DNA from 2 places in the Kutzneria sp. NPDC052558 genome. Region 1 is predicted to be linked to the other one. Evidence: riboswitches for the same ligand, from Rfam matches in the RefSeq annotation. Region 1 holds a riboswitch; the other holds the start of a gene.

Region 1 (6,977 bases):
GCGACGACGCGGGCCCGCAGCGCGGCCGCGTCGAACTCCGGCGTGAGCGCCAGCGCGATGATGTCGGCGACCTCGCGGAAGGCCTCGTCGTCGAAACCCCGCGCGGCCAGCGCCGGCGTGCCGATGCGCAGGCCCGAGGTGACCATCGGCGGCCGCGGGTCGAACGGGATCGCGTTGCGGTTCACGGTGATCCCGATGTCGTGCAAGCGGTCCTCGGCCTGCTGCCCGTCCAGTTCGGACTTGCGCAGGTCGACCAGGACCAGGTGCACCTGGGTGCCGCCGGTGAGCACGGTCGCGCCCGCGGCCACCACGTCGTCGCCCAGCAGCCGCTCGGCCAGGATGCGCGCGCCGGTCAGGGTCCGCAGCTGCCGCTCCCGGAACGACTCGCCGGCCGCCACCTTGAACGCCACGGCCTTGGCCGCGATCACGTGCTCCAGCGGACCGCCCTGCTGGCCGGGGAACACCGCCGAGTTGATCTTCTTGGCCAGCGCCTGCTCGCACAGGATGACGCCGCCGCGCGGACCGCCCAGCGTCTTGTGCGTGGTCGTGGTGACCACGTGCGCGTGCGGCACCGGGCTCGGGTGCAGCCCGGCCGCCACCAGCCCGGCGAAGTGGGCCATGTCCACCATCAGGTACGCGCCCACCGAGTCGGCGATCCGCCGGAACTCGGCGAAGTCCAGCTGCCGCGGGTACGCCGACCAGCCGGCGATGATCAGCTTCGGCCGGTGCTCGGTGGCCAGCCGCTCCACCTCGGCCATGTCCACGTGGTAGTCGGACTCGCTGACGTGGTAGGCCACCACGTCGTAGAGCTTGCCGGAGAAGTTGATCCGCATGCCGTGCGTCAGGTGCCCGCCGTGGGCCAGGTCCAGCCCGAGGATGGTGTCGCCCGGGTCCAGCAGCGCCATCATGGCCGCCGCGTTGGCCTGCGCCCCGGAGTGCGGCTGCACGTTGGCGTGCTCCGCCCCGAACAGCGCCTTGATCCGGTCGATGGCCAGCTGCTCGATCACGTCCACGTGCTCGCAGCCGCCGTAGTAGCGCCGGCCCGGATAGCCCTCGGCGTACTTGTTGGTCAGCACCGAGCCCTGGGCCTGCAACACCGCCAGCGGCGCGAAGTTCTCGCTGGCGATCATCTCCAGGGTGCCGCGCTGGCGGGCCAGCTCGGCGTCCACCGCCGCGGCGACCTCCGGGTCCAGCTCGGCCAGCGGCGCGGTCAGCTCGACCGGCGTCACTCGCCCTCCTTGATCAGCGCGCCGTACTCGTCGGCGTCCAGCAGCTCGTCGGCCGGGCCGTCCAGGCGCACGGTGAACAGCCAGCCCTCGCCGAACGGGTCGTTGTTGACCACGGCCGGGTCGTCGGTCACGGCCTGGTTGACGTCCACGACCTCGCCGGTGACCGGCGCGAACAGGTCGCTGACCGACTTGGTGGACTCCAGCTCGCCGCACGGCTCGCCGCCGGTGATGGTGGCGCCGGCCTCGGGCAGCTGGACGTAGACGATGTCGCCGAGCTGCTCGGCGGCGTACTCGGTGATGCCGACCCGGGCGATGCCGTCGGAGATCGACACCCACTCGTGCTCGGCCGTGTAGTTCAGGTGGTCAGGGACGGTGCTCATGCTCTGGAGGCCTCTCAGGACGAACGACGGTAGAACGGCAGCTCGACGACGTCGACGGGGGTGATCGTGCCCCGGATGTCGACGGCGAGCGCGGAACCGGGGACGGCGCGGTCGGCGTCGACGTAGGCCATCGCCACCGGATGGCCCAGCGTCGGCGACGGCGCGCCGCTGGTGATCTCGCCGATCCTCGCACCGTCGGCCGGGTCCACGACCGGGTACCCGTGCCGCGGCGCGCGCCGGCTCTCGGTGACCAGGCCGACCAGCTTGCGCTCGGGCGTCACGGCCGAGGCCTTGGCCAGCGCCGCGCGGCCGACGAAGTCGCTGGGCTTGTCCAGCTTGACCACCCGGCCCAGGCCCGCCGCGTACGGCGTGAGGTCGGTGGACAGCTCGTTGCCGTACAGCGGCATGCCGGCCTCCAGGCGCAGCGTGTCGCGGCACGACAGTCCACACGGGAGGACCTCGCCGGCCGCGGCCACCGCCGCCCACACCGCCTCGGCGTCGTCCGGGGCCACGAACAGCTCGAAGCCGTCCTCGCCGGTGTAGCCGGTGCGGGCCAGCAGCGCGGGCCGGCCGGCGACAGTGGTCGGGTAGGAGGCGTAGTACTTCACGGTGCCCAGGTCGGTGGGCGTCAGCGGGGCCAGCAGCGCCACCGCACGCGGGCCCTGAAGGGCGATCAGCGCGTACTCGGTGGAGGCGTCGCGCACCTCGGTGTCGAAGTCCTCGGCCCGGTCGATCAGCTCGCCGGCCACCAGGGCGGCGTTGCTGGCGTTGGCGACCACCATGTAGTCCTGCTCGCCGGTGCGGTAGACGATCAGGTCGTCGAGGATGCCGCCGTCGTCGGCGCAGATCATGGTGTAGCGGGCGCGGCCGACGCCGATGGCCGAGGCGTGCCCGACCAGCGCGTAGTCCAGGGCCTGGCCGGCCTGCGGGCCGGACAGCAGGATCTCGCCCATGTGGGTCAGGTCGAACAGGCCGGCGCCGGTGCGCACGGCGTTGTGCTCGGCCACGTCCCCGGTGTAGCGCAGCGGCATCTGCCAGCCGGCGAAGTCGGTGAACTTGGCGCCGAGCCGCTCGTGCACGTCGTGCAGCGGCGTTCGGCGGATGTCGGTGCCCATCAGGAGACCCCTCGTGTGGTGGAGTGAGCCTCCCCCTCTGTCATGGGCCTGAGAGTTTCACCGGGCCAGGCCGGCTTTCCCCTTGGGCGAGGCGCGATGGGCACGCCTGCTTTTCAGAGTCGCCTGTCCCGAGCGGTAGGGGGGCCTGAGAGATTCCGGGGAGGATTTGCTCCTTCGGCGCCTGCCCGACATCGACAGGTCTCTCCCGCACGGTATGAGCAGCGAAGATGTACTTGTGGCGGCCACCGTATGAGGAAGTGGCCGCCACGGTCAAGATTCCAGGGCTTCGCCCGGGTTCTCACCCCTTCAGATCACACCCGATCGCATGGCGTACGCCACCGCGTGCGGGCGGTTGCGCAGACCCAGCCGGTTCATGACCGCGTAGACGACGTTCTTCACGGTGCGCTCCGAGTAGGAGAGCTTGGTGGCGATCTGGGCGGTGTCCCAGCCCTCGGCCATCAGCCGCAGCACGTCGATCTCCCGCGGCGCCAGGCCGGAGGCGGTGAGGCCGTTGGGCCGCAGCACCTCCTTGTGCAGCCGCTCCACCTGCGCGAGCAGCGAACCCAGCAGCGTGGGCGGCATGTCCCCCATACCCCGCTTCGCCGCCAGCACCGCGTGCACCAGGCGCTCGCCGCTGGCCGCCGCCTTCGGCAGCACCGCGACCACGCCGCACTCCACGGCCGCCAACAGGTCGGCGTCGTGGAACCGGTCGGTGACCAGCACGATCTTCACCGGCGTCGCCTCGGCGGTCCGCCGCAGCAACCCCATCACGTCAGCGTTGACCGCGTCCGCGCACACCACGAACACCTGAGCCTCGGACAGTCTGCGTTCCGGCACCACCTGGAGCTCGGCCCGCGCCCGAAGGCAGCTGATCGCCCCGGCCAGGGTGATCGGATCGCCCGCGTGGACGGCTACCCACACTCTGTCCATGGTGTCCTCCTCGCTGTGTACCCCCAGGAACACACTCTGCAACGACCTTCTTCAGAGGATCTTCACGACGCCTCCATGTCGTAGAGAAAGTCCTGACCAGCGGTTTTGCCGAAGTCCACTCGAACGGGCTAGGCCTTCAAGGGAGAAACGTGCAGCCGATCGCCACGATCGGGCAGACTCCGCGCCTCCCGGGCCGGGAAGTTCCTGGTTGCGCGGGGACCGTCTCAAGTAGGCTGCCGGCATTCCCCCGCGCGAGCAGGAGGAGCCCTGTTGGTCGTCGAGGATGCCGCCGCCACCGTCTCCCGGACCACCGCCGAACGGGCACGACTGCCCGAACTCGCCGAGGTTCTCGCCGCCTGTGCCGGCCATCTGTCCGACGAGCTGCTCACCGCCGCCCGGTTCTGGCTGGCCGAGGGCCGGCATCTGGACGTGGCCCGGGCGGTGTCCTTCGCCGTTGTCCATCTACACGTTCCGGTGACTGCGCAGCACCACCGCGCGTTGGTCGACGCACTGGTGACGGGCGGTCATGATCCTGTCGCAGTCCGTGGCGTCGAGCCGGCCCGCTGGCCGCCGGCGCTGCCGTTCACCTTCGTCGACGGCGGCTGGTCCGGTGATGATCGGATGGATGAGGCCGCGGTCGGCGCGGTGGCCGGCTATCCCGGCGTGCACGGCATCTGGCGGGCCTGGCGGATGCCGCTGGACGGCTCGCCGTGGCCGGCCCCCAAGCGGGTCTACCTGGTGCAGGCCGGCGAGCAGGTGGACGTGGTCGCGGTGACCGCCCGGGCCCAGCGGGCGCTGGCCGCCGCCGGCGAGCCCGCCCCACAGGTCGAGGCCTACCCGGTCGGCTCCCGGCTGGCCGCCTACCAGCTCACGGTGCGCCGCAACGGGCTGCTGCTGTGGACCTGTCAGACGTCGAATGTGGACCAAATCACACCTTGACGCGTCGGGTCTGTTCCTTCTTGCGCGTGGACCAGGAAGAATGGCGGCGGGGGTACGACCCCGGCCAGACCAACCATCCGGCCGGGCTGGGGAGGATGCTGGATGTCCGACAACGGTGTCCGCGGCGCTGTGCTCCGGGTGGCCCTGCTGGGCCCGGTGCGCGGCTGGACCGGGGACCGGGAGTTGGAGCTCGGCGCGCCCATGCAGCGCGCGCTGTTCGGTCTGCTCGCGCTCAGTCCCAACCGGATGGTCGCCCGCTCGGAGCTGATCACCGCGCTGTGGGGCGAGGCGGCCCCGGCCAGCGCCGAGGGCAGCGTGCACACCTATGTGGCCGGCCTGCGCCGCGCCCTGGAGCCGAACCGGACACATCGGGCCCCGTCGACCATGCTGGTCAACGCCGGGCCCGGCTACCTGCTCCGGATGGAGCCCGAGGACCTGGACGTCACCCGGCTCAACGCCCATCGCGAGCGGTCCCGCGTGCTGCGCGGCGACGGCCGGCGCGAGCAGGCCGCCGCCGAGCTGGACGCCGCGCTGGCCCTGTTCCGCGGCACCCCCTTCGACGGCCTGTCCTGCCCGTACGTGGAGCAGGAGCGGCCCCGCCTGGCCGAGCTGCGGCTGCTGGTGATCGAGGAGCGGGCCAGCCTGATGCTGGAGCTGGGCCGGCACCACGACCTGGCCGCCGAGCTGCCGGCGCTGGTCCGCGAGCACCCGCTGTGGGAACGGCTGCGCGGGCTGCTGATGATCACCCTCTACCGCTGCGGCCGGCAGGCCGACGCGCTGGAGGCCTACCAGGAGGCCCGCCGGGTGCTGGCCGAGGAGCTGGCCATCGAGCCCTCCCCGGAGCTGCGCCGGCTGCACGGCAAGATCCTGCGCAACGACCCGGAGCTGGCCGCGCCGCAGCCGGCCCGGCCCACCGCCGAGACCGCGGGCGGCCCGGTGCCGGCCCAGCTGCCGCACGACGTGCCCGGCTTCACCGGCCGCGCGGCCGAGATCGCCGAGCTGGACCGGTTCCTGGACGAGACGTCCAACTCGGTGCTGATCTCGGCCATCGACGGCGCCGGCGGCATCGGCAAGACCGCGCTGGCCGTGCACTACGCGCACCGCATCACCGACCGCTTCCCTGACGGGCAGCTCTACGTCAACCTGCGCGGCTTCGACCCCAAGCTGCCGCCGCTGATGCCGGTGGACGCGCTGGGCTCGCTGCTGCGCGGGCTGGGCGTGCCGGCCCGGCAGGTGCCGGCCGACCTCGACGACCAGGCCGGCATGTACCGCAGCATGGTGGCCGGAAAGCGCATTCTCGTCGTGCTGGACAACGCCGCCAGCACCGACCAGGTGCGGCCGCTGCTGCCCGGCTCGCCGTCCTGCGCGGTCATCGTGACCAGCCGCAACCGGCTCAGCGGGCTGGTGGCCCGGGACGGGGCCCGCCGGATCACCCTGGACGTGCTCAGCACCGAGGACTCGGTGCGGCTGATGGCCGGCATGCTCGGCGACCGCCGGGTGGCGGCCGAGCCGCAGGCCGTCACCGAACTGGTCCGGCTGTGCGGCCACCTGCCGCTGGCGCTGCGCATCGCCGGCGACCGGGCCGCCACCCATCCGCACCTGATGATGTCCGACCTGGCCGGCGACCTGTCCAACGAGCGGGACCGGCTGGACGTGCTCGCCCCCGACGACGACGAGTCGACCGCCGTGCGGGCCGTGTTCTCGTGGTCGTACCACGCCTTGAAGCCCGACTCCGCCCGGGCGTTCCGGCTGCTGGGCCTGCATCCCGGGGCCGAGTTCAGCACCACCGCCGCCGCCGCGCTGACCGGGCTGCCGGTGCCGATGACCCGGCGGCTGCTCACCGACCTGACCGACCGGCACCTGCTCGGCGAGGTCGACCGCGACCGCTACCGGCTGCACGACCTGCTTCGGGTGTACGCCGCCGAGGAGGTCGAGGCGGGCGAGGACGAGCGGGACCGGTCGCTGGCCGTGCAGCGCATGGTCGACTGGTACCTCTACACCGCCAGCAACGCCGACAACGGGCTGCGTGGGCAGGCCAACGACATGCCCATCGGCAACCCGCCGCGGGAGTGCGCCCCGCTGCCGTTCGGCGGCTATCTCCAGGCGCTGCAATGGTTCGACGCCGAGAACGAGAACCTGGCGGCCCTCGACCGGCTCGCCGGCGAGACCGGCCAGCACCTGGCCGCGTGGCGGCTGGGCGTGGTCGTGTGGGAGTACCACCGGCTGCGCCGGGACTTCGACCAGCTCATCACCTACTCCCGGGTGTCCGTCACTGCCGCTCGGGCCCTGCGGGATCCCATCGGCGAGGCCCTGGCCCAGAGCTGCATCGCCGCCTCCAGCGCGCATCTCGGCCGTGAGGCCGAGGTCCTGGCCACCCTCAAGCG
Region 2 (6,977 bases), on a different contig from region 1:
TTCCGCCGGAGCAGTCCCCGGAGCGGACCACTGTCTTCCGGGCCGACTTCCTCACCGACGCCGAGGGCGTCGGGGCCCCTGTCCAGGAGCCGGCGGTCGCCGGCGTCGACGCGCTGCCGGCCGGGTCCGCCCTGCTGGTGGTCAAGCGCGGCCCCAACGCCGGTTCGCGCTTCCTGCTCGACCAGGACACCACCAGCGCCGGTCGGCACCCCGACAGCGACATCTTCCTCGACGACGTCACCGTCTCCCGTCGGCACGCCGAGTTCCGGCGTGAGGGCGGCGAGTTCGTGGTGATCGACGTGGGCAGCCTCAACGGCACCTACGTCAATCGCGAGCCGGTCGACCAGGCCGTGCTGGCCAACGGCGACGAGGTGCAGATCGGCAAGTTCCGCCTGGTGTTCCTCACCGGCCCGGGAGCCGGGGGTCAGGGGGGCCAGTGACGGCGGCCGGGCGGCCACAGCGCGACGGACTGAGCATCGGGGCGGTGCTGGCGCAGCTGCGCCCCGAGTTCCCGGACGTGACCATCTCCAAGATCCGGTTCCTCGAGTCGGAGGGGCTGCTGCGCCCGGCGCGTTCACCGTCGGGCTACCGGCAGTTCACGGACGCGGACGTGGACCGGCTCCGTTACGTGCTGGCCGCCCAGCGTGATCACTACCTGCCGCTCAAGGTGATAAAGCAGCAGCTCGACGCGGCATCCGACCCCGACCAGCCGGCTCGCGGCCTGGTCGGGGTCGATCGCTTACCCACGCCTGAGGACTTCGCCGCCGGCCATGAGGTGCGGATGACCCGTGAGGAACTCTTCGCCGAGACCGGCATCGATCAGCGGCTGCTGACCGAGTTGGAGAACTACGGCCTGGTCCGGTCCGGCGCGGCCGGCTTCTACGACCAGGACGCCATGCTGGTCGCGCGCATCGTCGTGGCCATGGGCGAGTTCGGCATCGAGCCCCGCCACCTGCGCACTTTCAAGGTGTCGGCCGACCGCGAGGTGGGGCTGCTGCACCAGATCGTCGGCCCGATGTACCGGCACCGCGATCCGGACGCGCGGGAGCGCGCCGACGAGATCGTTCGGGAACTGGCGTCGCTCTCGGTTGCGCTCCATACACTTCTGGTCAAGACCGGCCTGCGCGGCGTGGCCGGCGGGTGATCTTGGCTACGGTCCGCCCGCAAGCGTCGTGCCCGCATGGCGGGTAGCGTTGAGACAGTCCGTGGGGGATCCTCGTAGGTGCGGGGACGCCGAGGTTCAGCCCGCTGAGGGAGGCGATACCCGATGAGCGAGATGCGCGTCGTCGGAGTTCGGGTCGAGCTGCCCGCGAACAGCCCGATTCTGTTGCTGCGCGAGACCGAGGGGGACCGCTACCTGCCGATCTGGATCGGGAACGCGGAAGCCACCGCCATCGCCATCGAGCAGCAGGGCGTGCGGCCCGCTCGGCCGCTGACCCATGACCTGCTCAAAGAGGTGATCGCCGCGCTGGGCCGGGAGCTCACCCAGGTGCGTATCACCGACCTCCAGGAAGGCACCTACTTCGCCGAGCTGGTGTTCGACGGCGGAATCAAGGTGTCGGCCCGCCCGAGCGACTCGGTCGCGCTCGCGCTGCGCGCGGGTGTGCCCATCCACGCCGAGGAATCCGTGCTGGCCGAGGCCGGCCTCGTCATCCCGGACGAGCAGGAGGACGAGGTCGAGAAGTTCCGCGAGTTCCTGGACTCGGTCTCGCCCGAGGACTTCAGGGGCGCGGAACAGTAGGGCGCTGTCGCGGAGCGGAATAAAAGGCGCTGTCGCGGAGCCGAACGGCAGGCGCTGTCGCGGGAGCCGGAGAGCAGCGAACCTTCACGCCAGGAAGGCCCGATACTGGCGCGGGGCGCAGTGAAAGGGCCTCTCCTGGCGTTTTTTGTGTCATGAAGGGCCCCATACTGACGTTGAACGTGAGGAAGGGCCCCTTCATGACACCAGACGTCATGAAGGGGCCCTTCCTGGCGTTGGGCGAGAGGATCGGTCCCTTGATCATGGGGAAGGACCGACTTTCGGAGGGCGGCGGGGTCACGGCGTAGGCTCTAGGGTGTCCCGATGATCTCCAGTCGGGTTCTCGCGATCGCCGCCGCTGCCGCCGTGCTGTGCCTGTCCGGGGTCGTCTCGGCCAGCGCCGCGCCCACCGTGAACACGCTTGACGTGCCCGTGAAGCCCAAGGCCGTGCCGGCGGCGCCGGCCGACAACCCGGCCTGCGTCTACACCAAGGCGGTGCCGGCCGACAGATTCAAGGGCCTGCCCAGCTTCGACCCGGTGAAGGCGGCCAAGCCGTACACCGCGCGGCTGGTCACCGACCAGGGCCTGATCACCTTCCAGGCGCTGACCGACAAGGCGCCGTGCACCACGAACTCGTTCCGCTTCCTGGCCGAGCACAACTACTACGATCTCACGCACTGTCACCGACTGGTGACCCAGCGGATCTTCGTGCTCCAGTGCGGCGACCCGACCGGCACCGGCAGCGGCGGCCCCGGCTACTCGTTCCCGGACGAGAACCTGACCGGCGCGACGTACCCGGCGGGCACGGTCGCCATGGCCAACGCGGGGCCGAGCACGAACGGCTCCCAGTTCTTCTTCTGCACCGAGGACACCAAGCTGTCCCCGAACTACACCCCGTTCGGACGAGTGACCGGCGGCCAGGACGTGCTGCGCAAGATCGCGGCCGGCGGCGAGGACGACCAGAACAGCACCGGCGACGGCTTCCCCACCCTGCCGGTCGACATCCTGCACGTGCAGATCTCGCCCCGGTAGACACTTACTGTCAACGCTGTCATCGGTTCAGTGACACGCAGTCGTCACCGTGACGACCGCCTCCACATGACGCTTTCGCCGCTCCGCGCGTCGCGTTGACCCGTCCGATGGCCGGACTTACCGTCAGAGGGGAGTCGGCCGTGACGGTGTGAACCCCCATCGTTGCGGCCTTGTGACCGACGGTTCCCCGGAAGGAGGACCGTTGGTTCCGGTCGCCGGTCGTCAGACCGGTCGAGGGGAGGCTGTCGTGGTGGAGGGTGCGCCCGCGCACGCCGGCGCCGGTGAACAGGGAGCCCTGTTCCCGGACGCGTCGGCGCCCGACGAGCTCGTCGGCTATCGGGGGCCCGCCGCGTGCCAGATCGCCGGGATCACGTACCGGCAGCTGGACTACTGGGCGCGCACCGAGCTGGTCGCGCCGACGATCCGCAGCGCGCACGGCTCGGGCAGCCAGCGGCTGTACTCGTTCAAGGACCTGCTGGTGCTCAAGGTGGTCAAACGGCTGCTGGACACCGGCGTCTCGCTCCAGAACATCCGGGTCGCGGTGGAGCACCTGCGCCGCCGCGGCGTGGCCGACCTGGCCCGGATCACGCTGTTCAGCGACGGCACGACGGTGTACGAGTGCACCTCGCCGGAGGAGGTCGTCGACCTGCTCCAGGGCGGCCAGGGCGTGTTCGGCATCGCGGTCAGCGGGGCGATGCGGGAGATCAGCGGCACCATCCACGAGTTCCAGGCCGAGCGGGCCGACGGCGTCGAGCTGGAGCCGCAGGCCGAGGACGAGCTGACCCACCGCCGCCGGACCCGCCGGACCGGCTGAGGGGCCCTACCCCGGGCAGCCGAACGCCGCGGCCGTCGAACGTGATCGAGATGACACGCGGCGACCGAGGCTGGGTCTGGTAACCCGCCCGGGGTAAACTCGGCGGGTAGTCGCACACCCCGTGCGGGAGAGTCCGAGTCGGTGACCAGCCGGTTCGGCGCCGAAGGAGCAAATCCTCCCCGGAACCTCTCAGGCCCCAGGACCGCACGGGACAGACGCCTCTGGAAAGAGGGCGTGGGGTGACACCCGCGTCCCGCCGACGGTGCAAGCCCACCTGCGTGGGTGAAGCTCTCAGGTGCCCGTCACGGGCGGGGACAGAGGGGGAGGGCCAACGGCCCGCGCCCGCTTGCCCCGGAGGCTCAACGCATGACGACTGACCGCATTCCCCTGGCCGCGCTCGAGCACGGCACGCCCTTCGCGGACCGCCACGTCGGTCCCCGTGCCGCGGAGCTCGGCAAGATCCTGGACGTGATCGGCGTCGGCTCCCTGGAGGAGCTGGCCCAGCGGGCAGTGCCGTCGGCCATCCGCAGCGATGCCCTGGCGCTGAGCCTGCCCGACCCGGCCACCGAGACCGAGACGCTGGCCGAGCTGCGGGCGCTGGCCGCCCAGAACCGGCCGATGACCCAGATGATCGGCCTCGGCTACCACGGCACGATCACGCCCGGCGTCATCCTGCGCAACGTGCTGGAGAGCCCGGCCTGGTACACCGCCTACACGCCGTACCAGCCGGAGATCTCCCAGGGCCGCCTGGAGGCGCTGCTCAACTTCCAGACCATGGTCGGCGACCTGACCGGGCTGGACGTGGCCAACGCCTCCATGCTGGACGAGGCGACCGCCGCCGCCGAGGCGATGACCCTGGTCCGCCGGGCCGGCAAGTCGAAGTCGAACAAGTTCGTGGTCGACGCGGACACGCTGCCGCAGTCCATCGCCGTGATCGAGACCCGGGCCGAGCCGCTGGGCATCGAGGTCGTGGTGGCCGACCTGTCGCAGGGCATCGAGGGCCTCGGCCTGGGCGGCGACTTCTTCGGCGCGCTGCTGTCCTACCCGGGCGCCTCCGGCGTCATCCGCGACCACGAGTCGGTGATCGCCGAGATCCACGCCGCCGGCGCCGCCGCGGTCGTCGCGGCCGACCTGCTGGCCCTGACCCTGCTGCGGGCCCCCGGCGAGATCGGCGCGGACGTCGTGGTCGGCACCACGCAGCGGTTCGGCGTGCCGATGGGCTTCGGCGGCCCGCACGCCGGCTACATGGCCGTGCGCAAGGGTTTCGAGCGGCAGCTGCCGGGCCGGCTGGTCGGCGTGAGCGAGGACGCCGACGGCAACCGCGCCTACCGGCTGGCGTTGCAGACCCGTGAGCAGCACATCCGCCGTGAGAAGGCGACCAGCAACATCTGCACCGCGCAGGTGCTGCTGGCCGTGATCGCCTCGATGTACGCCGTCTACCACGGCCCCGACGGCCTGCGGGCGATCGCCACCCGCGCCCACCGGATGGCCACCGTGCTGGCCGCCGGCCTGTGCGAGGGCGGCGTGACCGTCGTGCACGGCGAGCTGTTCGACACCGTGCTGGCCGAGGTCGAGGGCCGGGCCGCCGAGGTCGTGGCCAAGGCCCGCGAGCTGGGCGTGAACCTGCGCCTGGTCGACGCCGACCACGTCGGCATCGCCTGCGACGAGACCACCACCCGTCAGCACCTTTCCCTGGTGTGGCAGGCGTTCGGCGTCACCGTGTCCGATGTGGACGGTCTGGACGCGGACACCGCCGACGGTATCCCGCCCGCCCTGCGCCGCACCTCCGAGTACCTGACCCACCCGGTGTTCCACCAGCACCGCTCCGAGACCGCGCTGCTGCGCTACCTGCGGGCCCTGTCCGACAAGGACGTCGCGCTGGACCGGAGCATGATCCCGCTGGGCTCGTGCACCATGAAGCTCAACGCCACCACCGAGATGGAGGCCGTGACCTGGCCCGAGTTCTCGGGGCTGCACCCGTTCGCGCCGGCCGAGGACGCGGCCGGGCTGCTGACCGTGGTCAAGGACCTGGAGCAGTGGCTGGCCGAGATCACCGGCTACGACGCGGTGTCGTTGCAGCCCAACGCCGGCAGCCAGGGCGAGTTCGCCGGTCTGCTGGCCATCCGGGCCTACCACCGGTCCCATGGCCACGGCGAGCGTGACGTCTGCCTGATCCCGGCCAGCGCGCACGGCACCAACGCCGCCAGCGCGGTGATGGCCGGCATGCGCGTTGTCGTCGTCAAGTGCGACGAGCAGGGCAACATCGACATGGACCACCTGCGGTCCACCGTCGCCGAGCACAGCGCCGACCTGGCCGCGATCATGATCACCTACCCGTCCACGCACGGCGTGTACGAGGACACCGTGCGCGAGGTCTGCGGCCTGGTGCACGACGCCGGCGGCCAGGTGTACGTGGACGGGGCCAACCTGAACGCGCTGATCGGCCTGGCCCAGTACGGAAAGTTCGGCTCCGACGTCTCGCACCTGAACCTGCACAAGACGTTCTGCATCCCGCACGGCGGCGGCGGCCCCGGCGTCGGCCCGATCGGCGTGCGGTCGCACCTCGCGCCGTTCCTGCCCAACCACCCGCTCCAGCCGGCCGCCGGCCCGGAGACCGGCGTCGGCCCGATCAGCGCCGCCCCGTGGGGCAGCGCCTCGATCCTGCCGATCTCGTGGGCGTACGTGCGGATGATGGGGGCCGACGGCCTGCGCCGGGCCACCCTGACCGCCGTGGCCGCGGCCAACTACGTGGCCCGACGGCTCGACGAGTACTTCCCGGTGCTGTACGTCGGCGAGGGCGGTTTTGTCGCCCACGAGTGCATTCTCGACCTGCGCGGCATCAGCAAGGCGACCGGCGTGACCGTGGACGACGTGGCCAAGCGGCTGGCCGACTACGGCCTGCACGCGCCGACGATGTCGTTCCCGGTGGCCGGCACGCTGATGGTGGAACCGACCGAGAGCGAGGACCTGGCCGAGCTGGATCGCTTCTGCGAAGCCATGATCGCGATTCGGCGGGAGATCGACCGGGTCGGCTCGGGCGAGTGGCCGGTGGACGACAACCCGCTGCGCAACGCCCCGCACACCGCGGCCTGCCTGACCGAGCAGGAGTGGAAGCACCCCTACACCCGGCACGAGGCCGTGTTCCCGGCCGGCGTGAACGCGCCGAAGATCTGGCCGCCGGTGCGGCGCATCGACGGCGCCAAGGGCGACCGCAACCTGGTCTGCTCCTGCCCGCCCATGGAGGCCTACCAGAACTGACCCGCCGGTCACGCCACCCGCGAGTCGCGCTCACAGACGTACGACCGGCCACGTACTCGGCGGGTCGCTGCTCGGCGTCTTCTGCTTCGCGCTGCTCACTCTTGGCTGATACCTGTCGACCGCGCGTTCGGTCTG

What was found. A riboswitch is a leader RNA that binds a small molecule or an ion and turns the genes downstream of it on or off. The one in region 1 is predicted to bind glycine.
Region 2: another riboswitch for glycine. It lies ahead of gcvP (aminomethyl-transferring glycine dehydrogenase); the one in region 1 lies ahead of gcvT (glycine cleavage system aminomethyltransferase GcvT).

The regions. Positions count from the first base shown of each region.
Region 1 is NZ_JBIUAG010000018.1:170,699-177,675, forward strand. Features, by position in the region: gene glyA (serine hydroxymethyltransferase) at 1-1,229, opposite strand, end outside; gene gcvH (glycine cleavage system protein GcvH) at 1,226-1,609, opposite strand; gene gcvT (glycine cleavage system aminomethyltransferase GcvT) at 1,624-2,724, opposite strand; glycine riboswitch at 2,848-2,942, opposite strand; gene ACIG5F_RS29840 (response regulator transcription factor) at 3,031-3,654, opposite strand; gene ACIG5F_RS29845 (hypothetical protein) at 3,925-4,593, shown strand; gene ACIG5F_RS29850 (AfsR/SARP family transcriptional regulator) at 4,696-6,977, shown strand, end outside.
Region 2 is NZ_JBIUAG010000007.1:241,369-248,345, reverse strand. Features, by position in the region: gene garA (glycogen accumulation regulator GarA) at 1-440, shown strand, start outside; gene ACIG5F_RS15455 (MerR family transcriptional regulator) at 437-1,144, shown strand; gene ACIG5F_RS15450 (bifunctional nuclease family protein) at 1,268-1,741, shown strand; gene ACIG5F_RS15445 (peptidylprolyl isomerase) at 2,063-2,770, shown strand; gene ACIG5F_RS15440 (MerR family transcriptional regulator) at 3,018-3,584, shown strand; glycine riboswitch at 3,699-3,799, shown strand; gene gcvP (aminomethyl-transferring glycine dehydrogenase) at 3,951-6,842, shown strand.